3 regions of the Pectobacterium sp. HCp5_1 genome follow, and region 1 is predicted to be linked to each of the others. Evidence: predicted binding sites of a transcription regulator. Region 1 holds the regulator's gene; each other region holds the start of a gene.
The links. The regulator PhoB, encoded in region 1, activates phosphate uptake and scavenging genes when phosphate is short. The targets are predictions, from matches to a motif close to CTGTCATAAAACTGNCNNAT.
Positions count from the first base shown of each region.

Region 2: the regulator PhoB is predicted to act here: its motif matches at 4,272-4,291, upstream of glpT (glycerol-3-phosphate transporter).
Region 3: the regulator PhoB is predicted to act here: its motif matches at 3,527-3,546, upstream of pitA (inorganic phosphate transporter PitA).

Region 1 covers NZ_JAUMIO010000007.1:171,319-179,329, reverse strand. The annotation lists gene brnQ (branched-chain amino acid transport system II carrier protein) at 1-1,154, opposite strand, end outside; gene Q3A88_RS08095 (cobalamin-independent methionine synthase II family protein) at 1,823-2,929, opposite strand; gene Q3A88_RS08090 (phosphate ABC transporter substrate-binding protein) at 3,172-4,110, opposite strand; gene phoR (phosphate regulon sensor histidine kinase PhoR) at 4,126-5,448, opposite strand; gene phoB (phosphate response regulator transcription factor PhoB) at 5,476-6,165, opposite strand; gene sbcD (exonuclease subunit SbcD) at 6,460-7,698, shown strand; gene Q3A88_RS08070 (SbcC/MukB-like Walker B domain-containing protein) at 7,695-8,011, shown strand, end outside.
Region 2 covers NZ_JAUMIO010000014.1:64,873-72,883, reverse strand. The annotation lists gene glpC (anaerobic glycerol-3-phosphate dehydrogenase subunit GlpC) at 1-1,160, opposite strand, end outside; gene glpB (glycerol-3-phosphate dehydrogenase subunit GlpB) at 1,157-2,419, opposite strand; gene glpA (anaerobic glycerol-3-phosphate dehydrogenase subunit A) at 2,409-4,079, opposite strand; gene glpT (glycerol-3-phosphate transporter) at 4,390-5,739, shown strand; gene yigL (sugar/pyridoxal phosphate phosphatase YigL) at 5,826-6,626, opposite strand; gene pldB (lysophospholipase L2) at 6,728-7,765, opposite strand; gene rhtB (homoserine/homoserine lactone efflux protein) at 7,897-8,011, shown strand, end outside.
Region 3 covers NZ_JAUMIO010000025.1:32,657-40,667, reverse strand. The annotation lists gene gdhA (NADP-specific glutamate dehydrogenase) at 1-200, opposite strand, end outside; gene uspA (universal stress protein UspA) at 492-929, opposite strand; gene uspB (universal stress protein UspB) at 1,483-1,818, shown strand; gene pitA (inorganic phosphate transporter PitA) at 1,950-3,455, opposite strand; gene Q3A88_RS16305 (NAD(P)/FAD-dependent oxidoreductase) at 3,734-4,933, shown strand; gene Q3A88_RS16300 (EAL domain-containing protein) at 5,026-6,630, shown strand; gene Q3A88_RS16295 (Ail/Lom family outer membrane beta-barrel protein) at 6,674-7,198, opposite strand; tRNA gene Q3A88_RS16290 (tRNA-Pro) at 7,633-7,709, opposite strand; gene eptB (kdo(2)-lipid A phosphoethanolamine 7''-transferase) at 7,841-8,011, opposite strand, start outside.

The DNA of each region.
Region 1 (8,011 bases):
TCAATCATGCCAAATAACAGACTGACTAACATGACGGGGGCCACAATACGTGAAGCGCTATTCCACCAACGCAGCGTAAAGCTCAATAAAACCAGGATGATACACGGTGGATAAATCGCCGTCAGTACAGGAATGGAAAGTTGAATCAGATGGCTCAAGCCCAGATTAGACACCACCATCGAGAACGTTCCCAACACAAACACCAGCGTGCGGTAAGACAACGGCAGGTATTGCGCAAAGAATTCCGCACAGGCACAGGTCAGCCCCACCGCCGTCACCAGACACGCGATGAAGATTAACAACGCCAGGAAGCTGCTTCCCATGTTACCGAACGAATGTTGCACATAGGCGTGGAGAATTTCTGCGCCGTTCTGCGCCTGCGGCACCAGTTCACCACTGACGGAACCGAGCTGGAACAGGCTCAAATAGACTAATGTCAGACCGATCCCCGCAATTAATCCTGCCCACATGGTGTAACGCGTCAGTAGCACGGAGCTGGTCACCCCACGCGAGCGCGCCGCATTGACGATCACGATACCGAATACCATCGCGCCCAGCGTATCCATCGTCAGATAACCGTTGACGAAACCATTAGAGAACGGCAGTTGCTCATACGTTTCTGTCGCCGGGATAGGCGAACCGGCAGGCCACAGCACTGCAGCAATGCCCAGTACCGCCAGCGCAATGATCTTTAACGGTGCCAATACATGGCCGACCGTATCCAGCAGTTTGCCCGGATACAGGGAAATCGCGATCACAATGGCAAAATAAATCAGGCTATAAATCAGCAGCGGAGAGGCTCCGTTGCCGACCAAAGGAGCAAGACCGACTTCAAACGACACGGTTGCCGTGCGCGGCGTGGCGAACAGTGGCCCAACGGCCAAATAGCACACGGTAGCCAGAACAACACCGGCCTTTTTACCAATCGGCGAGCTGAGCGCATCAACGCCACCGCCAACCCGGGCCAGCGCGATCACGGTCAACACAGGTAGACCAACCGCCGTTAGCAGAAAGCCGAGCGCTGCGGTCCAAACGTGCTCTCCCGCCTGCAATCCCACCATCGGCGGGAAAATAATATTTCCTGCCCCCACGAACAAAGCAAAGGTCATAAAACCTAATGCCACGATATCTTTGGAAGTTAAACGATGACTCATAGTTATGTCGTGTTGCCTGTATCAAATCGATAAAAAGAAAACGCGCTGTTTATCGCCGCCAGAAGCCATTCACAAGGGGCTAGCTCGAAGCAGACGCCAGCACTCTGGAAACGCGAAAGATGGCGGTCATATACTCTAAATAATTCGAGTTTCAGGACAAAACGTTAACGTTTTGAACAGCGCTTGCGCTGACCCCAAAGGGGTGAGGCCACAAGGCCGAATAACGCGGCAAGCGAAGCAATCCCGATGAGCTTACTCAGGTAAGTGATTCGGGTGGCTGAACGCGGCCAACGCACATGCAACTTGAAGTATGACGAGTACAGAGGAGTTATTTTTTGCACAGCCATATTGGGTGCTAAGTAAAACGTTTATAGCGTAAAAAGACAAGCAGAGATCCAAAAACCAGAGTATATGGCCTAACTATGCCAAAAAATAAGAATATAAATTGGTTTATCCTGATTTGCATAACACATGATTTGCGCATTTATCGATATTTCATTGCAATAAAACTGACAAAAAACGGCATAAAATGCGTTGTTAAATCATAAAAAAAACATATTTCACAAAAATGCCGTGAGTGGAAAGCCGGATGACGGCCACAAAAAAGGCCGGATCGAATGATCCAGCCTCTGTATACCTGTTGCAGAGATAGCGCTACCTCATCGGTATCACCACACGCGATTGGCGATATCCACGACAAGCTTCAGCTTATTCCACTGCTGCTCTTCCGTCAGGCTATTGCCCTCTTCCGTTGAAGCAAAGCCACACTGCGGGCTTAAGCAAATCTGGCTGAGATCGACATATTTTGCCGCTTCCGCGATGCGCGCCTGCACGACTTCTGCCTCTTCCAGCTCACCGTTCTTCGTCGTGATCAGCCCCAGCACCACCTGCTGATGGCCTGGCTTCACAAAACGCAGTGGCTCAAATCCACCGGCTCTCTCGGTATCATATTCCAGGAAGAACGCATCAACATTCACTTCGCCAAACAGAATTTCTGCCACAGGCTCATACCCGCCTTCAGAAATCCAGGTTGAGCGGAAATTACCGCGACAGACATGTAAACCGATAACCAGATCCGCAGGCTTATCAGCCAGCGCTTTATTCAGCACATCAGCGTAGGTTCGCGCCAGCTGTGCCGGATCTTCACCACGTTCACGGATCTGGCGTTTTTGATCGTCAGAGCACAGGTAGGCCCATACGGTGTCATCCAGTTGCAGGAAGCGACAGCCTGCGTCATAAAATGCGTGAATCGCATCGCGCCAGGTTTGTGCCAAATCGTCGAAATAATCCGCCAGATCGGGATAAACCGTCGCATCAATCGCTTTGCGGCCGCCGCGGAAATGCATCACGCTAGGGCTTGGAATCGTCATTTTAGCGACGGCATCGCCAGAAATGCTGTTCAGATAACGGAAATGATCGAGCATCGGATGCTGGGGATTGAAACTCACTTTATCCACGACGCGAATCGCATGGGATTTGGTCTGAATACCGTTGAATTGAATACCGTGATCGGCTTCGTAGCGCTCCACGCCGTTCAAGTCGGCAAAAAAATCGAAATGCCACCAGGCACGACGCAGTTCACCATCCGTCACAACCTGCAGGCCCGCTTCACGCTGCTTTTCTACCACCCGCAGAATCTCACGATCTTCTATGTTACGCAGCGCGGTATCATCAATTTCACCCGCCTGATGCTGAAGACGTGCTTCCTTAATCGCTGCTGGACGCAAGAAACTGCCGACGCTATCGGCACGGAAAGGGGATAAGGTATTCGCCATATGTCGCTCCTGACATGTTGCCAGCACCAATCTTCGGGAAAGAAGCGTACTGGCAGATAGTTTCAATATGAAATATTTGCCCAGAGGGATAGTTACATTTAATCTTATTTAGCCATCTGGACGTCTAAATTTAAAACTATCCTGTCACGTGGCGAATCACAGGGCAATGGAAGAATTTTCACGTCACATGAAGAAAGTTCATGTGACGTGAAAACATCACAAATTCGTAGTGGAAAGAGGAATTATTGCGGCAGGCCAACCTGCTGACGCGCCTGACGACGCGTTTCTTCCGGCAGCGGTAAATAACCATCCTGATTCACCAGCGACTGCCCCGTTTCGGACAGCACACGATCTAAAAATGCCGCCGTCAGCGCTTCCAGCGGTTGGCTGGGCGCTTTGTTTACATAGATATAGAGATAGCGGGTGTAGGGATACAAACCGCTGCGGATATTTTCAGTCGAGGGGTAGATGTAGTCGGTGCCTTGTGCGGCTAACGGCAGCATTCTCACGCCGCTGGTACGAAAACCCACGCTGGCATAGCCGATGGCATCGGTTGACGCCGCAACCGCTTGTACCACAGACGCTGACCCCGGTAACTCATTAACCTGAGGAAGGAAATCGCCACGGCATAGCGCCTTTTGCTTAAAGAACCCATAGGTTCCCGACGCAGAGTTTCGTCCATAGCGCAGTAGCGTGCGCTTTTCCCAACTGCCGTGCAGGCCGACATCCCCCCACTGCTTTATAGGCTGGTGGTTACCGCAGCGCTGCGTAATTGAAAAGATGGCATCCAGTTGCGACAAATTCAGCCCAGGTAACGGGTTATCCTGATTGACCAGCACAACCAGCGCATCCATTGCCACCGGCACCGCCAGCGGCGGATAGCCATAGTGCTGGACGAACGCCTCAATTTCGCTGGCCTTCATCGCCCTGCTCATCGGCCCAAGCTGCGCGGCACCGGATGCCAGAGATGTCGGCGCAGAGGACGACCCGGCGGCCTGAATCTGTAAATTCACGTTAGGGTAATGCTGGCTGAAATCCGCCGCCCAAAAGGCCATCAGGTTAGCCAGCGTATCCGACCCCGCGCTGGAGAGGTTACCCGCCAGCATCTGACGAGGCTGTGCGGAGCACAACGCGCTGAGCAGCAGTAAAAAAGCGCCCGCGATACGAGTGGCGGATGTCATAGATAGCGTTTTCCGTCAGGCTGAAGGTTTCACCGTATTTTCAGCCAGAGAGGCAGGGACAATCAACCGATTCGGCAACGTAAAGACAAAACGTGAGCCCAGACCATCCTCACTCATGATCTCCAGACGAGAATCATGATGGCTGAGCGCATGCTTCACAATCGCCAGCCCCAGCCCGCTGCCGCCCGTTTGTCGTGAGCGCGCCTTATCCACCCGATAAAAACGTTCCGTCAGGCGCGGCAAGTGCTCGGCCGCAATGCCCGGCCCGTTATCGCTGACCTGAAATTGCGCACCCTGTGGGATCTTCTGCCAGCAGACTTCGATACGCGTTCCCGCTGGCGTATGGTTGACCGCGTTATACACCAGATTGGATACCGCACTGCGCAGCTGTTCTTCATTACCAAACACGCGGAGGCTTTCGTTCACACGAAAGACGATCTCATGACGCCCCTGACTCAGCGTCTGCGCTTCACGCTGCAATACGCGCAGCATCAACGGAATATCGACCTTTTCATTCAGATCGATTGCCGTCGCCGCCTCAATACGGGACAGGGTCAGCAGCTGTTTGACCAGCCCGTCCATGCGTCGGGTCTGCTCCTGCATGGTATTCAGCGCTTTTCCTCGTAGCGCCGCATCCAGCGTTTCTTCCTGCATCATTTCCAGATAGCCCTGCAACACCGTCAGCGGCGTACGCAGTTCATGGCTCACATTGGCAAAAAAGTTACGTCTGGCGCCTTCAAGCTGGTGCATTTGCGTAATATCACGCGCCACCATCAATAGCTGGCCTTCAGAATAGGGCATCACGCGGAATTCAACATGGTGGGAATTATTCAACTGTAGCGTGAGAGGACGGCTAAAATCCTGTCCTTTCATGTAATTCGTGAATTCGGGATAGCGCAATAAGTTGAGGATATTCTGACCGTTATCCTCCGGCCAGCGGAAATTCAGCAGATGCTGCGCCAGATGATTACACCAGAAGATCGTTCCTTCTTCGGTGGTGATCACCACAGCATCGGGCAAGGATTCGGCACCGCTGCGAAACCGCTTGATCAGGAGCGCTAGCTCACGGCGTCGGCGTCGATTACGCAACTGCATCTGATAGAGCCCGTAAAACAGCGGCTCCCAGCTCCAGCGACCGGGCGGTGGCGTCATGCTGCGGTCAACCCACAGCCAATAAGAGAGTTTTAGCTGGTTATAAAAATTCCAGCACAGTAAGCCTAATACGGCGACCAGCAGAAACCAGGGCAGATAGCCAAAAATCAGCCCCAGCAGTAAAGCGGGCAAACAAAAAAAAGCTAGCTCCAATGCCAGCCTTTTCCAGGATAAACGTTCTAGCACGTTAATGTGTCTCCGGTTACGATCACCTCAGTAACGCGTTGAAAAACGGTAGCCCGTTCCCCGAACGGTTTGCACCATTTTGTCATGTCCGCTGGTTTCCAGCGCTTTACGCAGGCGACGAATATGGACGTCGACAGTACGATCCTCAACATAAACGTTAGTGCCCCAAACGTGATTCAGCAACTGTTCCCGGCTATAAACACGTTCAGGATGCGTCATAAAGAAATGCAGCAGTTTAAATTCCGTCGGCCCCATGTCCAACGCGTGCTCTTCGGTCGTCACACGATGTGAGGAAGGATCGAGGCTCAGGCCACGCATTTCAATCACTTCTTCCACCGCCATCGGTGAAATGCGGCGCATAACGGCTTTGATACGCGCCACCAATTCTTTGGGTGAAAACGGTTTGGTAATGTAATCATCCGCACCCACTTCAAGCCCGCGCACGCGGTCTTCTTCTTCGCCGCGCGCGGTTAACATCATCACCGGAATATCACGCGTCAGCGCCTCGCGCTTCATATGCTTGATGAATTGCAGGCCCGACCCGCCTGGCAGCATCCAGTCCAATAACACCAGTTCTGGGAATGGCTCCGACAGTTGCGTTACCGCGCTGTCATAGTCTTCAGCTTCAACGGGTTGATAACCATTTTGTTCCAGTACAAAGCAGACCATTTCACGAATTGGTGCTTCATCTTCCACGACTAATATGCGTTTTGCCATTGTTAATCCTGTCGTTAATCATCGTCGCTGTTAGCAGGCGGAGGCATTATGCGTCAGTTTTATGACAGATTTATGAAAAACGCACGGACCGCTCTGCACGATTGTTACAGCGCGTACATCCGATTTTTCGAGCCGCTTTCCAAACGTCTGATTCCACCGCGACAGCCTCCATCCCTGCTATATATAATCATGGCATTACGATGACAAAGCACCAGGGCGACGACACACCCTTTCACATAATAAATAATGACAACGTCATCCACCGCCACGCGGTATGAATATCGAGAGAACACGATGCGCATTATCCACACCGCCGATTGGCATTTAGGGCAATATTTTTATACCAAAAGCCGCGCTGCTGAGCATCAGGCTTTTCTGAACTGGCTTATTGTTCAGGTGGAACAACACCAGGTCGATGCCATTATCGTTGCTGGCGATATTTTTGATAACGGTTCGCCCCCCAGCTATGCGCGGGAAATGTATTATAGCTTCGTGGTCGCGCTACAGCGCACAGGCTGCCAGCTCATCGTTCTCGGCGGTAACCACGATTCTGTCGCGATGCTAAATGAATCTCGCGAGCTGCTGGCCTGTCTGAACACGCAAGTGATTGCCTGCGCCAGCGGCGAACCAGCCCAACAGGTGCTCCTACTAGAAAACCGTCAAAGGCAGCCCGGCGCCCTGCTCTGCGCGATTCCTTTTTTACGTCCACGTGATGTGTTAACCAGCAAAGCTGGGCAATCCGGGGATGAAAAACAGCTGGCGCTACAGGGAGCGATTACCGCGCACTACCAGCAGTGTTACCAATTGGCTTATCAAAAACGCGACGAACTTGGCCTGCCGCTGCCGATTATCGCAACCGGGCACCTGACGACGATTGGCGCAACCGCCTCAGAATCCGTACGCGATATCTATATTGGTACGCTCGATGCCTTTCCTGCACAGGCTTTTCCGCCTGCGGATTATATCGCGCTCGGCCATATTCACCGCCCGCAGCGCGTGACCCAAAGCGAGCACATTCGCTACAGCGGTTCGCCCATCCCGTTGAGTTTTGATGAGCTAAACAGCGAGAAATCCGTCTGTCTGGTGAGCTTTGTACCCGATGTACCACCGCAAACGCCTCCGCAGATAGACATCCTGCCGATTCCCATGACTCAGCCGATGCAGCTGATTAAAGGTAGCCTGAGCGATATTGAACAACAGTTGAGCACCTTCAAGAACCATCAGGGCGATAAACCCGTGTGGTTGGATATCGAGATCAACACGCAAGATTATCTGAGCGACATGCAAAAACGCATTCAGGCGATGACCGAGAACCTGCCCGTGGAGGTACTGCTGCTGCGCCGCACGCGTGAACAGCGCCTACAGGCAATTACCCGACAGGACAAGGAAACGCTAAACGAACTGAGCGTACATGACGTTTTTGAACGTCGTCTGGTAACGGAGACAGATATGGAAGATAGCCGCCAACAGCGGGTTCGAACGCTGTTTAATCAGGTTATTGATGAACTGGAAAATAGCGAGACGGCCAAATGAAGATTCTCAGTCTGCGCTTAAAAAACCTTAATGCGTTGAAAGGCGAATGGAAGATCGATTTCACGCAGGAGCCATTTTCCAGCAACGGCTTATTTGCCATTACCGGCCCGACCGGCGCGGGGAAAACCACGCTGCTAGATGCGATCTGTCTGGCGCTGTACCACGAAACACCACGGCTTGGCCTGCTTTCCGCCAGCCAGAATGACCTGATGACGCGTAACACCGCTGAGTGCCTTGCCGAAGTCGAGTTTGAGGTGAAAGGCGTCGGATATCGCGCCTTCTGGAGCCAGCGTCGGGCAAGAAACGCCCCAGA
Region 2 (8,011 bases), on a different contig from region 1:
TTTTTGCTGGTCGACATCTCAATCTGCCATTTACAGGTTTCGCAGTCCGTCACCACGATATCGACGCCGCTCTCTTCAATCTGCTGAAACAGCGGTGCGCCAATGCCTTGCGACGTGGCGTAATTCTCTTTCTTGAAACCGTAGGTGCCAGCAATACCGCAGCACTGAGAATCCAGCATCACCAGTTCCAGACCGGGGATGCGTTGCAGCAGCGCCAGGGTATACGCCGTCCAGCCCATTCGCTCCAAGTGACAAGGCGTGTGATACGCCACCCGCAGCGGCAATTTACCCAGCGGCAGCGAGCGTCCTTCTTCTTCCAGCAGACGATAGAGCTGGCGCGTCACCAGTTCGACGCCATCGCGCACATGCCCATTATCCACGCCCAGCAGATGTGGATACTCGTCCCGCAGCGTGAACGTACAGCTGGATGACGTCGCGACTACCGGCAGGGATTTCTGATTGATTGCCTCATCCAGCGATTTGATATTCGCATGTGCCTGCTTTCTGGCCTTGTCGTGAAAACCATTGGCAATCAGCGGCACGCCGCAGCACTTCTCTTTATTCAGCAACTGGACGCCAATGCCCATCGCGTTAAAGACCTGAACCAGATCTTTACCCAGCTGTGGATGGTTGTAGTTCACATAGCAGCCGTGGAAGTAGGCGATCTGCTCATCATAGGCCTGCTGCTTTGCTGCCTGTTGGCGATACCAGCGCCGGAAGGTGCCGAATGAATATTTCGGCAACTGGCGACGATGGTCGATTTTCAACGCTTTATCCAGCAGTTGGCGCACGGGTTTCAGGCTGGTCGCCGTATTCACCAGCGGCGCAAACGGCGTGGCAATTGACCCCATAAGATCGGTATGGCTCAGAATCGCATCGCGCAGCGTCGGCTTGTGGGTGCTGTGCGTCCCCTTTGCGCGCTGAATAATGTCACCAATTTTGACATCCGACGGGCACGCGACCTCACAACGTTTGCAGTTGGTGCAGTATTTCAGCGCATCATCATACAGCGCCGGATTTTTGCGCCGCAGGCGTTCACCGTCCGGCCCTGCCTGTTTCGGGCCGGGATAAAGCGGGTTCACGCGTGAAACCGGACAGTATGTGGTACACACCGTACACTTAATGCAATCTTCAAAACTGTTATCGCTAAGCAGGCTCATGGGTTGCCCTCCTTCAAAATCTGTTCGGCAACATGAAGTGCGCTGAGCAAGGAAACCCCCGCTCCACATCCCTGCACAATCGGGTCGAAGCCTTCCAGCACCGCGCCTATCGCGTACAGGTTGTTGACCGTTTCGCCCCCAATGCGCGGATGCAGGTGTTCGTCGACAATTGCACCAAATTGCATATAAGGCTGTGGCGCAAACACATCCTGCTGGCTCCAGCCCTCGCGCTGGTCAGCGACTCGAACGTCCAGCCCAAAGACCGGCTCGGTCACCCGATCGAATGTCGTCACCAATCCGTTACTGAAAAAGCTGCCGCTCGCCAGCACCGCATGCTTAGCTCGCAGCGGAATATCGCGATGATGGTGGCTATGGATCGCAATCTCCTGCGGCGACAGCGAGGCGCGCACCGCACGATCGCCCGGCATCACCATGCCGCCCAGTTGGCGAAAGCGCTGCGACAGCGCCTGATGCAGGCGTAACCCAAGCAATGACGGTGGTAATGTCGGCAGCAGCAGCACCGGTTTACCTAACGCATCAGCAAGTTCATTGATGATTTCAGGGCTGTCCAAGCCCAGACAGGCTGGCATGATGATGGCATCGTTACCGTTAGCCAGAAGCGACAATTCCTCCAGCAGCGCCGAGCGATTTTCCGGTCGGTCGAGCACGCGGGCGATATTGACCGCGCGGAATTCGCTGGGGTTCTGACGCAACCTATCCAACACGGGCAGCTTGAGTTCATCACTGCGTGCCGCGATCCCCTGCGTCTGAAGCGTACCGGCCACAATACGGGACTGAAAATCCAGAAAGCCTTCGATACCCGCAATCAGCGGATTATCACCAAAGCGGGAATCCGGCAGACCACGCGTGACGCCATCGACCGGACTCAGCCAGCAGGCGCGAAACTTACCTAGCGGTGTCATGCGCCAGTGGTTCTGCTGATGATTGCCCAGCAGAGTGATATTACTGCGTTCCAGCAGCGCCTCGACCTGTGGCAGCAGCGCCGCCACTGCCGCCGCGCCCATGCGGGAATAAGGATGATGAGGAGCCTGACGCGCCAGTTCATCCAGCGCACCGAGTGGCTGGCTCACGGGCTGCCCGTCGGGGAGATGGGAGAGTAAATCCAGCGCGCCGGAAGAAAAATGCAGCGCATTCTGCCCCGCGCTAACAATCGCACAGCGTTTTCCCTGCTCCGTCAGGCGAATACCGCAGGTCAATCCCGCCAGTCCGCCGCCGATAATCACAACGTCATAGCGCATGACGATCCTCCTGACTGTCGCTGGCCGTCAGGCCGCACAATCCCTGATAAATCCAGCTGGTAAACTCGCTTTCGCGCAGCGCATTGCCCCACGCAATCGGGCGAATGCCTTTCCAGCGTTCGTTCAAAAACTGGCTAAGCTGCGTGAGCGACTGCTCCGGCGTCGCGGTGCCCAGACGGCACAGCAGACCCGCCGCACGACAGGCACAGAGTTCACCCTGACAAGTGCCCATACCCACGCGGGTGCGCCGACGTAAATCAATCAGGTTATTCACCTGTAACGATTCCACGGCGTAGCGCACTTCTCCCGCCGTCACCGCCTCACATTCGCACACCAGACTGCGGTCCAGACGCTCACCGGACAGCATTCTTCCGGCACGTTCACCGTGGCGATAAATCGCTGAACCGCGCAGCGGCGCAGAGAGCGGTTTTGCCGCAGGGTAAGCAGACAGGGGATGAGGAGCGGACTTCACCTCCTCCAGCGATTCAGAACCGGGCAGCGGCGTCTGTGCCGTCGAGCAGGCCACGTCATGGCCCAGCTTTTTGCAAATAGCGTCAGTCACCCACTCCGCCATCAGGCGGTAGGTCATCAGCTTGCCGCCGGTGATGGTAATAAATCCTTCCAGCCCGTCGCGGCTGGCATGATCGAGCAGCACAATACCGCGGCTTACGCTACGCCCGCTCGGGTCGCTATCGCTGGCAACCAGAGGTCGGACACCGGCATAGGCGCGTAGAATGCGCGTGCTCGCCAGCGTCGGTGCCAGCATCGACCCTTCCCGCATCAGCGTTTCTACTTCGGCGGGCGTCACCAGCATATTGTCGATTTGATCGTAATCGATGTGGGTTGAGGTGGTGCCAATCAGCGAAATGGTATCGCCCGGCACCAGAATGTCGGCATCCGCCGGTTTACGGCAGCGGTTGATCACCATGTTGTTGATACGGTGCCCAAGAATCAACAGCGCACCTTTTGCCGGGAACATCCGCACGCGCAGATCGGCATATTCCGCAATGTGTTGCCCCCAGATACCGCCCGCGTTGACCACCACCTGAGCATAGATTTCTGTTTCTACACCTTTTTTATGGTCGAAAACGCGCACGCCGGTAATACGGTCGCCCTTGCGAATCAGCCCGATAACCTCATGATAGGTCAGCACTTCCGCGCCATGCTCGCAGGCATCAATCATGTTGGCCGCCGTCAGGCGAAAAGGATCGACCGAACCATCCGGCACGCGCACCGCGCCAATCAGCGCCGGATTTGCTGCCGGTTCCAGTCGTAACGCTTCCTGCGGGTCCAACGCCTGCGCGCGAATTCCCGCCTGCTGACAGGCGGTAATAAACTGTGCCTGCCAACCGAGATCGTCTTCAGGCAAGGTGATAAACAGGCCGTCAGTAGGTTCAATACAGTGGCGAGCAATCCGCCGGAGAATCTGGTTTTCTTCAATACATTCGCGGGCAGACTCGCCATCGGTTACTGCATAGCGGGCCCCGCTGTGTAATAAACCGTGATTACGCCCGGTTGCGCCGGTCGCAATGTCATAACGTTCAAGCAGCAGGCAGCGCAGTCCACGCAGGGCACAATCCCGTGCCGTTCCTGCTCCCGTTGCACCACCGCCGATGACAACCACGTCAGTTTCACGCCAGTTCCCCGTATTTTGCTTCATGTCTCGCTCCAGGCGGATGGTCTACATGTTGCTATTGGGACACAGAAAGAAGGGTTAATGTTTGATAAAGAGCAAAAACGAACACTAAACGAAAACAAAGTAGGGTTTAAAAACAATAAGTGTGATTTAGGTCACTAAAACCGCACTGTGGAATTTTTCGATTCTGTTAACATGAGCGCAAAAATCGTCACAGTTTCATAAAAGTGTAACATCAGCGTCATGAATCACACTCATTTGCACGCTATCCCCTTACAATAACGTTCGTAATAGAACAAAAAAGCTATCGTTTTTTTTCGCATTGGAGATATCTATGCTGAGTATTTTTAGGCCCGCCGCCCACCAGCCGCGCGTGTCGCAAGAACACATTGATCCGCTCTATCGCCGCCTGCGCTGGCAGATTTTCATGGGGATCTTTTTTGGCTACGCCGCCTACTATCTGGTGCGTAAAAACTTCACACTGGCCATGCCTTACCTGATTGAACAGGGCTTCTCACGCGGCGATCTTGGCTTTGCGCTGTCCGGTATCTCTATCGCCTACGGCTTTTCCAAATTCATCATGGGTTCGGTATCTGACCGTTCCAACCCGCGCGTATTCCTGCCTGCCGGTCTGATTTTGGCAGCTGCGGTCATGCTGTTCATGGGCTTTGTACCGTGGGCAACATCCAGCATTGCAGTCATGTTCGTCTTGCTGTTCCTGTGCGGCTGGTTCCAGGGTATGGGCTGGCCACCGTGCGGACGTACGATGGTTCACTGGTGGTCGCAGAAAGAGCGCGGTGGCATCGTGTCCGTATGGAACTGTGCTCACAACGTCGGCGGCGGGCTTCCGCCTCTGCTGTTCCTGTTGGGTATGGCCTGGTTTAACGACTGGAAAGCCGCACTCTATATGCCGGCCTTCGCCGCGATTCTGGTTGCGCTAATCGCATTTGCCCTGATGCGTGACACCCCGCAATCCTGTGGTCTGCCACCCGTCGAAGAGTACAAAAACGACTATCCGGTTGACTACAACGAAAAAGACGAAGAAGAACTGACGGCTAAGCAGATCTTCATGCAGTACGTTTTCCCGAACAAACTGCTGTGGTACATCGCGATCGCCAACGTCTTCGTTTACCTGCTGCGTTACGGTATCCTCGATTGGTCACCGACCTACCTGAAAGAAGTTAAACACTTCGCACTGGATAAGTCTTCCTGGGCCTATTTCTTCTACGAATACGCAGGGATTCCGGGCACGCTGCTGTGCGGCTGGATGTCCGACAAGGTCTTCAAAGGCAACCGTGGTGCAACGGGCGTGTTCTTCATGACGCTGGTGACAATAGCAACCATCGTTTACTGGATGAACCCAGCCGGTAACCCGGGTGTGGACATGGCCTGTATGATCGTCATCGGCTTCCTGATTTACGGCCCGGTCATGCTGATTGGTCTGCATGCATTGGAACTGGCACCGAAAAAAGCAGCGGGTACTGCGGCGGGCTTCACCGGCCTGTTCGGTTACCTCGGCGGTTCCGTTGCCGCTAGCGCCATCGTCGGCTACACCGTTGACTTCTTCGGTTGGGACGGCGGCTTCATGGTCATGATCGGCGGCAGCATTCTGGCGGTACTTCTGCTGGTTATTGTTATGCTGAATGAGAAAAAGCATAAAGCAGAGTTAGCCAATCGCGCCTAACCCGCTCTTGTAAGCATCCCTCTGGCGGCGTCCTGATGACGCCGCCTTCGTTTGTGCCATAAATCACAGCACAACCTCAGCGCTGATTACTTCAGAAACAGTTCCCGCAGGTAATTCGGCACCGCGCTGTCCGCGTTAGACCCAATCACTTCGCGATCCGGCAGCATATCTTTCAGGCGTTGATGCGCGTTCTGCATGACGCAGCCTTTACCCGCCATCGACAGCATTTCGTAGTCGTTCATACCATCACCAAACGCCACACACTCTTTGAGCGAGAAGCCGATAATCTTCGCCACCTGCTCCAGCGCATGGCCTTTAGACACACCGCCCGCCATCACTTCCAGACAGGTAAGCGTCGAAAAGCTCACGTTAACGCGGTCGCCCCAGCGCGCGTTGATCGCTTCTTCCAGCGGTAACAACTGCTCATGGGAATCACAGGTAAAGAACACTTTGCTGACGCCATCGGTTTCGAGCAGTGCAGGTTCGAACAGCTTGTATTTAAAGATCGACTCTTTGAAGAAGCGCTCTTCTTCCGCACGCGGACGGTTCATAAACCACTCATCATCGCGGTAAACGTGCGTCAGCATATCGGGGTTATTGTGTACGACGCTGTAAAGGTCGCGGGCGATGTCCTGATCCAGGTTGTGGCTGAAAATCAGCTCGCCCTGCGAGTTGTGCACACGCGCACCATTCGAGGTAATCATAAATGCGCTGATGCCGAGGTTATCGCGGATCTGCGCGACATCCATGTGATGCCGTCCGGTAGCAAACACAAAGTGAATCCCTTTTTCCGTCAGCAGCCTGAGGGTTTCTTTCGCATACGGGGACAACGAGTGGTCAGGTGACAGCAGTGTGCCATCTAAATCGGAAGCAACGACATGGTACATAGCGATGAGATCTCACTTCTGGTGTGTTGTGGCGGCACGCGCCGCAAAAATTAACGAGGTTGCTGGCGGCGTCCGTTGAACGGCGTGCCAACAGTCTAAAATTAATGATAACGCGCAAAGTGCGCCAAAATCAGCGCAAATGCCTGAGCGCGGAGGTTATCCGTTTCAAAGAGAATTTCATGCCGCGCACCGGGGATAACCTGCAACACGCCGTTTGAGTTAGCGTTACCGTTCTGTGCCAGCACCTGACAAAACGCATTCTGGCTGCGGTTATCCACCACGCGTTCCTCTCCCGCCTGTAGCAGCAGAAGTGGCGTGGTGACAGCGCTAGCCTGTGCCAGTAGCTGTTTTCCCGCCTGTATCGCCTCACGCACCCAATGATAGGTCGGGCCGCCGATGCGCAAATCCGGTGAGTCCGCATAAAATCGAATGCTACGCTGGTAACGCTCACGGCTGTGCGTCAGCACATTCATGCGATAGGGCAGCGGGCGCCACTGTCCGGTGCCGATGGCGTAATAATCACGAATCGCCGGGCGACGTTCCGCCCAATCGACGATCCATCCGACAACGCAATGAGGAAGCGGTAAATGAATGCCAAACATCGGCGCGCACAGCGCTACAGCATCAAACGTCTCAGGTTGGCGAATCAGCAGCTGCGCCAGAATCGCGCCACCCATCGAATGCGCTAAGGCAAACCGGCGGGTATAGTGCTTCGGGCCAATATGCTGCTGGCACAGCGTTTCAGCATCATCGACATAATCACTGAAACGCACAACATGTCCACGGTGTCCGTCTTGCAACACGCGACCCGAACGCCCTTGCCCGCGGTGATCCATGATGAGCACATCATAACCGCTATGAAATAGGTCATAAGCGACTTCGCTATATTTGACATAGCTTTCGATACGGCCTGAAAAGACAACGACAATCTTATCGTGCTGGGGTGCGGTAAAGCGAACGAACCGGATCGGCACATCATCAACGCCGGAGAATTCGCCCTCTTCGCGCTGACGCCAGAAATCCAGTAATTCTCCGGTAGCAAAAGCGGCAAACTGCGCTTCTCGCGTTAACAGGTTCGAAGTTACCCCTTCAGGCGTTAACCGTTCCGACGTAAACAACGTATTGTGGCGTTGAATCATCACACCTCTCCGGTGACGCGGGAAAACTAAAGCTAGCGGAAGAACATGACAAGCAGTGGAGCACCAGCGTATTGTGACATAAAAAACAGACAGACTCTCGTAATACAGAACGTGATTCAGGGGCATGCTTCATGACATTGGACTGGTGGTTAACCTATTTACTCACAACGCTTATTCTCAGCCTGTCGCCCGGCTCGGGCGCCATCAACACCATGAGCACGGGTATTAGCCACGGCTATCGCGGCG
Region 3 (8,011 bases), on a different contig from region 1:
CATGCGACGCGGAACTGAATCACGCGTTCTGGTTCTACCAATCGTTCCAGCAGGCTGTAATCCGCATAGTGAGGGTTCTGCTCCAGAAAAGGCCACAGAGTGGAAAGGACTTCATTAACGGCCTGTAGAAATTCAGGCTGATGCGGATCGCGTTGTTGAACAGAATCAAGAAAACTTGCCAGAGATACGATTTGTGCCATGAACAGCTCCTGATTGAACGAATAAGTCCCCGTCTGCTTCTTTATTTTTAGACACGTAGAAGCTTGTGGGATCGGTGAAAATGATGTTGTGTCCTCTGGACTATAACACTGGCGATGGATATTTAAGCAAGCGTTTTCTTTTCAGATAAACGTTATAATCCAATGGGATAGGAAGGGTTTTTTGGCGTTTTGAGAAGGAAAATTTGTCATAAGTTTTTGTTATATAACAAAAGGCACAGCTAAGAAGCCGTGCCTTTCATCACTGAAAAAAAATGCAAAAAAAGCTAATTTTTATTCGTCTTCATCATCACGCAACGGCACGATGAGCATGTCGACATGTACGGTATTAATCAGCTGGCGCGCCGAAGACATCAGTTTGCTCCAGAAGTCCTGATGGTGACCGCACAGCACGAGGTCGACATTGTATTTCTTAATCGCATCAACCAGCACCTGCCCTAAATCGCCGCTGCCGCTCAGCGTCTCGCTGATAGGGTAGCCCGCGTTCTGGGACAGCTCAGCCAACGCGTTCTGGGTTTCTTCGGAGATACGCTGTTGCATGTCACCCAGATTGACGTCAATAAGCCCAGTGTAGAGATCGGAGTAGTTCACATCGACGTGGATTAACGACACTTTTGCATTGTACGGTCTTGCCATTGAAACCGCTTTTTCCACTAACACTTTGCTTTCTGGAGAAAGGTCAACAGCAATAAGGATGTGTTTGTAAGCCATAATAAGACTCCTTCCGTAAAGACTAATTAAGGGTTAGCAGATATTTCTCCTGCCAATCTGATACTTACCAGCGGATTATAGGATAGCACTCGTCCACGCTATCGGACTGTTCAGTCGATCACAACCCGTTTTCAAACCTGTTATTTCTATTGATAAGTGTAGTAGAAACCGCTCCTTTTCACAGTTAAATCGCGTAGCTTCTCCTTTCAGAAAGGGCATTATCTCGTCGAAAATCGTCCTTCATGCCGATTGCGCCTGCCTCTCTGGCACAAACGAACATTCTTCTTCTACACTACAAGTAGGGAGTGGTGAGCCTGTCCACTACACCCTGGGATGGAAAACGAGAATGGGGCTAGCCGTGATGCCGTTGGCTATCCAAAATGACAATAAAATCGTGCGCAAGCGCGTGGCATAACTATTCGTAGAAAAGTGTCACAGACAAACGTCGTAGATAAGCGTCGCGGATAAAGAGTAACGCTTGTCATCGGTGACAGGTGGACAACGGGAAGGTATGGCCATCGAATCTGACGAATAGAACGACCGGGAGGGAAGCATGATTAGTACATTTGCGCTTTTCTGGGCTTTATGTATCGTCTGCATCATCAATATGGCGAGGTACTACTCTTCATTACGTGTGTTACTGCTGATTTTGCGTGACTGTGACCCGCTGCTTTACCAATACGTTGACGGGGGTGGCTTCTTTACATCGCACGGCCAGCCAAGTAAACAAATCCGGCTGGTACGCTATATCTACGCGCAACGCTATCTTGATCATCACGACCCTGAGTTTATTCGCCGTTGCGAGCGAGTGCGGGGACAGTTTCTGCTTACGACTGCCCTGTGTGGCCTTATCGTCATCAGTCTGTTTGCGATGACAATATGGTATTAAACGCGGGTACTTACACAATTCTCTGGTATTACAACCATCATTGGTATGACAACCATGAACGTCGATAAAAAGTAAAAAGGCGATTCCCCACAGAATCGCCTTTTTTATTTATGCGTGATGAATTACCGCAATTAGATCAGCTTCAACGCCAGCCAGTACAACGTACCGGACATCAGCATTGAGACAGGCAGCGTCAACACCCAGGCAAGCAGAATACTTCTTATCGTTTTGCCCTGTACGCCACCACCGTCCGCAATCATCGTCCCGGCAACCGCCGAGGACAATACGTGCGTGGTGGAAACTGGCATACCGGTATAGCTGGCAACACCAATCGACAGGGCCGCCGTCACCTGCGCCGAAACGCCCTGTGCGTACGTCATGCCTTTCTTACCAATCTTCTCGCCGATGGTCACTGCAACACGTTTCCAGCCCACCATGGTGCCCAGAGACAGCGCCAATGCGACAGCGACGATAATCCAAAGAGGGGCATACTCAACCGTCTGCAGCATATCTGTACGCAGATTGCTCAGGTAGCGCTTATCTTCGCCCGACGTTTCTGGCAGCTTGATCACCCGATCCATTGTGTCAGAGATACACATCAGCAAACGACGCACTCTGCTACGATCGTCAGGGTTCAGCTGGTCGTAACTTTTCAGGTTATTCAGCAGACCCTGTGTACGGTCAATCGCAATCATCACGCGTGAACTGTCACAGTGAAACTCTTTCTGACCGTTGCCGGGAATCGTGCTTTCTGGCGTAGGAATGACTGGCGGAGACAGGTCGATAACGTGCGTCAGCGCGTCGCCGTGCTGCTTGTAGTATTCCTGCAAATTGACAACGGCATCACGGGTACGGCTGATGTCATAGCCAGACGCGTTCATGTTGACAATAAACCCGGCTGGCGCGACGCCAATCAGCACCAGCATAATCAAGCCGATACCTTTCTGACCGTCGTTTGCACCGTGAGAGAAGCTCACGCCAATCGCCGATAAAATCAGCGCGGTACGCGTCCAGAACGGCGGCTTACGTTTGCCGTCCTGCTTTTCGCGATCGACAGGCGTCAGATGCACGCGCTTGCGTTTTTTGCTGTTGTTCCAGAACCGACGCAGCACCAGCACCAGCAGGCCTGCAACCACCATCCCCACAATCGGCGAGAGCAGCAACGACAGGAAAATGCTGATCATTTTCGGCACGTTCAACGCATCCACAACGGAGGTATCCGTCAACAGCGCGTTGGTTAAACCAATACCAATAATGGAGCCGATCAGCGTGTGAGAACTGGAGGCAGGAATACCGAAGTACCAGGTACCCAGGTTCCAGATAATGGCGGCCAGCAGCATGGAAAAGACCATCGCCAGACCGTGCGCCGAACTCACGTTCAGCAATAAATCCGTGGGGAGAAGGTGAACAATTGCATAGGCCACGCTCAGGCCGCCCAACAGTACACCGAAGAAATTAAAGACACCCGCCATAACAACAGCAAACTCGGCACGCATGGCGCGGGTATAAATAACAGTGGCAACGGCGTTCGCAGTATCGTGAAAACCATTGATGGCTTCATACATCAGTACAAACAACAAAGCCAATATCAACATCAGGCCAGTGTAGTAATCCAAACCGGCAAATAAATGTAGCATAAACGTTAGGCCATTTAGTGGTCATGAACGCGGCGCATTATCGGCGACAAGCAGGGGTCGGGAAAAGCGAAATATGACATTTTTTTGACTTAATATGTGACGACGATCGATGGATAAATCACTTAATCAATAAAAATCAAATAATTATATATTTTTACTAAAATATGCAAATTGTTACGCTGGTATCGAACAAAAACCAACACTACAATTTGCCGCCCTATGGCTTATCGGCCTGTGGCAATCCAAGAAGATAAAATCACTCATCGGAGAAATGCATTGTGGAACAGTTTGACGCTGTCATCATCGGTGCCGGTGCAGCAGGCATGTTTTGTGCGGCACAGGCAGGACAACGCGGACTGCGTGTTCTACTGCTCGATAACGGCAAGAAGGCTGGCCGGAAAATATTGATGTCCGGCGGCGGGCGCTGCAACTTTACCAATATGTATGCAGAGTCAGCAGCCTATCTGTCTCACAATCCTCACTTTTGTAAATCAGCACTGGCACGTTATACCCAATGGGATTTCATCAGCCTGGTCAACAGCCACCGCATCGCTTATCACGAGAAAACGCTCGGTCAGCTATTCTGCGATGATTCCGCACAGCAAATCGTGGACATGCTGGTAACAGAATGTGAGCGGGCGAATGTCACCCTCCGTCTGCGCAGTGAAGTGACCTCGGTGGAGAAATCAGACGATCGGTTCATCGTCCAGCTAAGCAACGGCACATCATTCCAGAGCGCATCGTTGGTCGTTGCCTGCGGCGGCCTGTCGATGCCCGGTCTGGGCGCGACGCCGTTCGGCTACCAGCTTGCCGCACAGTTCGGTATCAACGTGCTCCCAACTCGTGCTGCACTGGTACCCTTTACGCTACACAAGCCGCTGCTCGAACAGCTGCAAACGCTCTCCGGCGTCTCCGTGCCGACCGTCGTCACCGCAGAAAACGGCGTGACGTTCCGTGAAAACATCCTGTTTACGCATCGCGGGCTTTCTGGCCCGGCTATTTTGCAGATCTCCAGCTACTGGCAAGCGGGTGAATTCGTCACCATCAATTTGCTACCCGATCGCGATCTCACCCAGCTTATTAATGACGAGCGCGCCGCTCACCCGAACCAAAGCCTGAAAAACACGCTGGCACAGTGGCTACCTAAACGACTGGTTGAATGCCTACAGGAGTTAGGACAACTGCCGGACGTCACATTGAAACAGCTCAACAGCGCACAGCAAACGCAGATTGAACAGAGCCTGCAACAGTGGCGCGTGCAGCCAAACGGTACGGAAGGTTATCGCACAGCCGAAGTCACCATCGGCGGCGTTGACACCCGTGCGCTGTCCTCCAAAACTATGGAAGCCAACGCGGTGCCGGGGTTGTATTTCATCGGCGAAGTGGTCGATGTGACCGGCTGGCTCGGCGGCTATAACTTCCAATGGGCGTGGAGCTCAGCATGGGCGTGCGCGCAGGCACTGCCTTTTAGCAAATAGGCACTATAATAATCTCTATTCAGCACTCTCCTTTGATTCACGGAGAAAAGGACGTCTCTACATAGGCCTCTGCTGCCAGAAAGGAGATGTGGATGAGCCCTAGACGTAGTAAACCTAAAATCAACATATTGCAGTTGCTGGTTGCGGGCATGCTGCCACTGCTGCTTGGTTTATTGTTCACGTTTGTTGAGTCCAGATTAATGGTAAAGCGCGATCTGGAATCCACCGCGCAAATAGCAATGAATCATGCCGAGAATATTTCGACACAGGCATGGCAGATGGTGGATCGCCTCCAGCGCTTTCAGGGTCAGCCCTGCGACGTCATCGGCGATGAGCTGCAACGTCTCGGCTCGGTCTTTTCTTACTTTCGCGCAATCGGCGTTATCCATAATACCGACGTCTATTGCTCTTCAACGTTTGGCAGCACGCTGACGCCACTAAGCCGCGTCATTCAACAGCCGCTACCGGGGACCTATTCTGAACGCTGGAGCCTGTCGATTGCCGGTTCAGATAACGTGAAAGAACGCCCGGCGCTGATCTTCGTCCAGATGCCTCCTACGGGTTACGGCGCTTATGCCATGGTCGATGCGCAATATCTGATCGACCTCATGACTGCGATTAGCAAGATTCGGGGCTATCAACTTATCCTGCAAATGGATAACGGCCATCCGATTCAAACGGGCGCAACCATTACGCCGCACAGAAGCCTATTTTCTACCTCTGCGCTTGAAATCAAGTCGAGCCGCTTTCCGATTACCCTCAATGTTACCGCCCCCGCCACCCAGGAACTCACCAACTGGAAGCAGGCATTTTTCACGTTTCTGCCACTGGCCATTATTCTCTCTCTGCTTTTCACTACAGCCATGTGGTACTGGCAAAAGCGTAAATTATTCTTCCGCGAAGAAATTCGTAAGGGTATCGCTAACGGCGAATTTTCCGTCTATTACCAGCCTATCTATGACACGGAATCACGAGCCTGTACTGGAGTAGAAACGCTACTGCGCTGGCGACGCAGCGACGGGCAGTGGATTAGGCCCGATATATTTATCTCTGCCGCCGAAGCAGAAAGTATGATCATTCCCATCACACGGCATTTATTTGAGCTGGTAGCGTCAGATATCGCCAGTTGGCAGGTAAAGCCGGGGTTCCATCTGGGGCTCAACGTTGCAGCAGAGCATTTGCATCACCCAAGTTTCGTATCAGACGTACACCGCTTCGCAGAGAAAGTCGCCGCTCATTCATTAAACATTACGCTGGAACTGACAGAACGTAACCTCATCAGCAACGGTCCTGAAATCATACAGCGCCTGCATCAGCTGCGTGAAGATGGCTTTATGATTGCCATTGATGACTTCGGCACCGGCCACTGTTCACTCTCTTACCTGCAAAATTTTCCGCTGGATTGCCTGAAAATAGATCAGGGATTTGTCGGCGCGGTTTCATCACCGGATGAAGAAGCTCCTATTCTTGATGCCATTATTACGTTGAGCCATCGCATCAAGCTTCAATCCGTAGCGGAGGGCGTGGAAACCGAACAACAGCTCCTGTATTTACAACGGCGTGGCGTCAAATATATACAGGGATTCCTTTATGCCAAGCCTATGGACAATGAATCGTTGCTGGTCTGGCTTCACTATAATGGCAATAAATCGATTGAGAGCTTTATGAATAAAAACAAAGAAGGAGAAAAGCAGTAATAACCGGCGGAAGCCTATCCACCGGCATTCAATAATAGGAAAATCAGAAACGGTAACCGACGCCAATATTAAAGGCGTCTACACGCGTTTCATAAATCTTCGTGCCTTCGTAGCCAATATCAATCGCCCAGTTTTCTACTGGTGTAATTTGAATGCCGGCACCATAAGCGAAGCTGGATTTGCTTTCGCTACCAGATTGGCGGAAAGCATCCCCTTCTTCCCAACTGGATTTTCCGTGGCCAATACCCGCCAGGCCATAAACACTGACATAGTCGTTAAAACGGTAAGATGGGCCAGCCATGAGTGAATAGTATTTCAGCTGATAAACATCACTGCTTGAATTCTGATAATACTCAGTTTGTTCCGCGCTCACATAAGTGAAAGAACCGATAATACCGAGCGCAGAATCGCCCTGATAATGATACTTTGCCGTAATTCCTTTTGGATCTTTAAAGTTATCGACTTTCGCCTGAGCATAACCCAAAGATACGGTTTGTGTCGCCTGAGCAGCAGACATTCCCATGGCACAAGCAATCAAAGTGGAGAGTAGCAGTGTTGTTTTTTTCATGATCGAAACATCTTCCATATTTGAATAAAAAGACGGTTTCAACAAAGCGAATATATAAGTATCGCGAATGTTGGCCGCACATAAACTTACATTTAAATACGAAGAGGTAAAGTCAGTATTATTTTTAAATAGTCGAGTTTAAATTTATTTAAATCATTAAAAAACAAACAGATAGATATTATTCATGGTAATTAACGTGCGAGTTTTAACACTATTTTTGGGAACATTCTGAACTGAAGACCGAGGAAATATGGAAATTTTCGACGCCAAAGAATACTGAGGTAAAACCCTACTCTCATAAAGGGAATCGTTTCAAAATGACTATTTTTTAAACAAAAACGTGCTTAAAACGAGATTATTTTTGAACCGATAATTTGAATAGACGATGATCGAAACAGGAGAAATATTGAGGATGACTTACTGAGGAAGAAAGTTGGTCGGCGAGAGAGGATTCGAACCTCCGACCCACTGGTCCCAAACCAGTTGCGCTACCAAGCTGCGCTACTCGCCGAATGCGGGCGCATATTACTGCTACCTTATTAGAGCGTCAATACCTTTTTAGCAAAAGGATTCCGGCTGTCGTTAAAGTATCCATCTCTTGTATTTACAGCCTGAAACCGACGTCCTTGTCCGTGATTCATATCAATTAGCAGGTTTCTGACACCAGTTATTTTTAGGGTTAATACCGCCGTCAGGCGATGTGTATCCCACACATCCAAGAATCGTATCAAACAGCTCTTCATGGCGATGTGTTTTGCCAACGCGCTGCTGAGCCTTCAACTGCTCAAACGCATGCTGGTTATCGGGATCAGC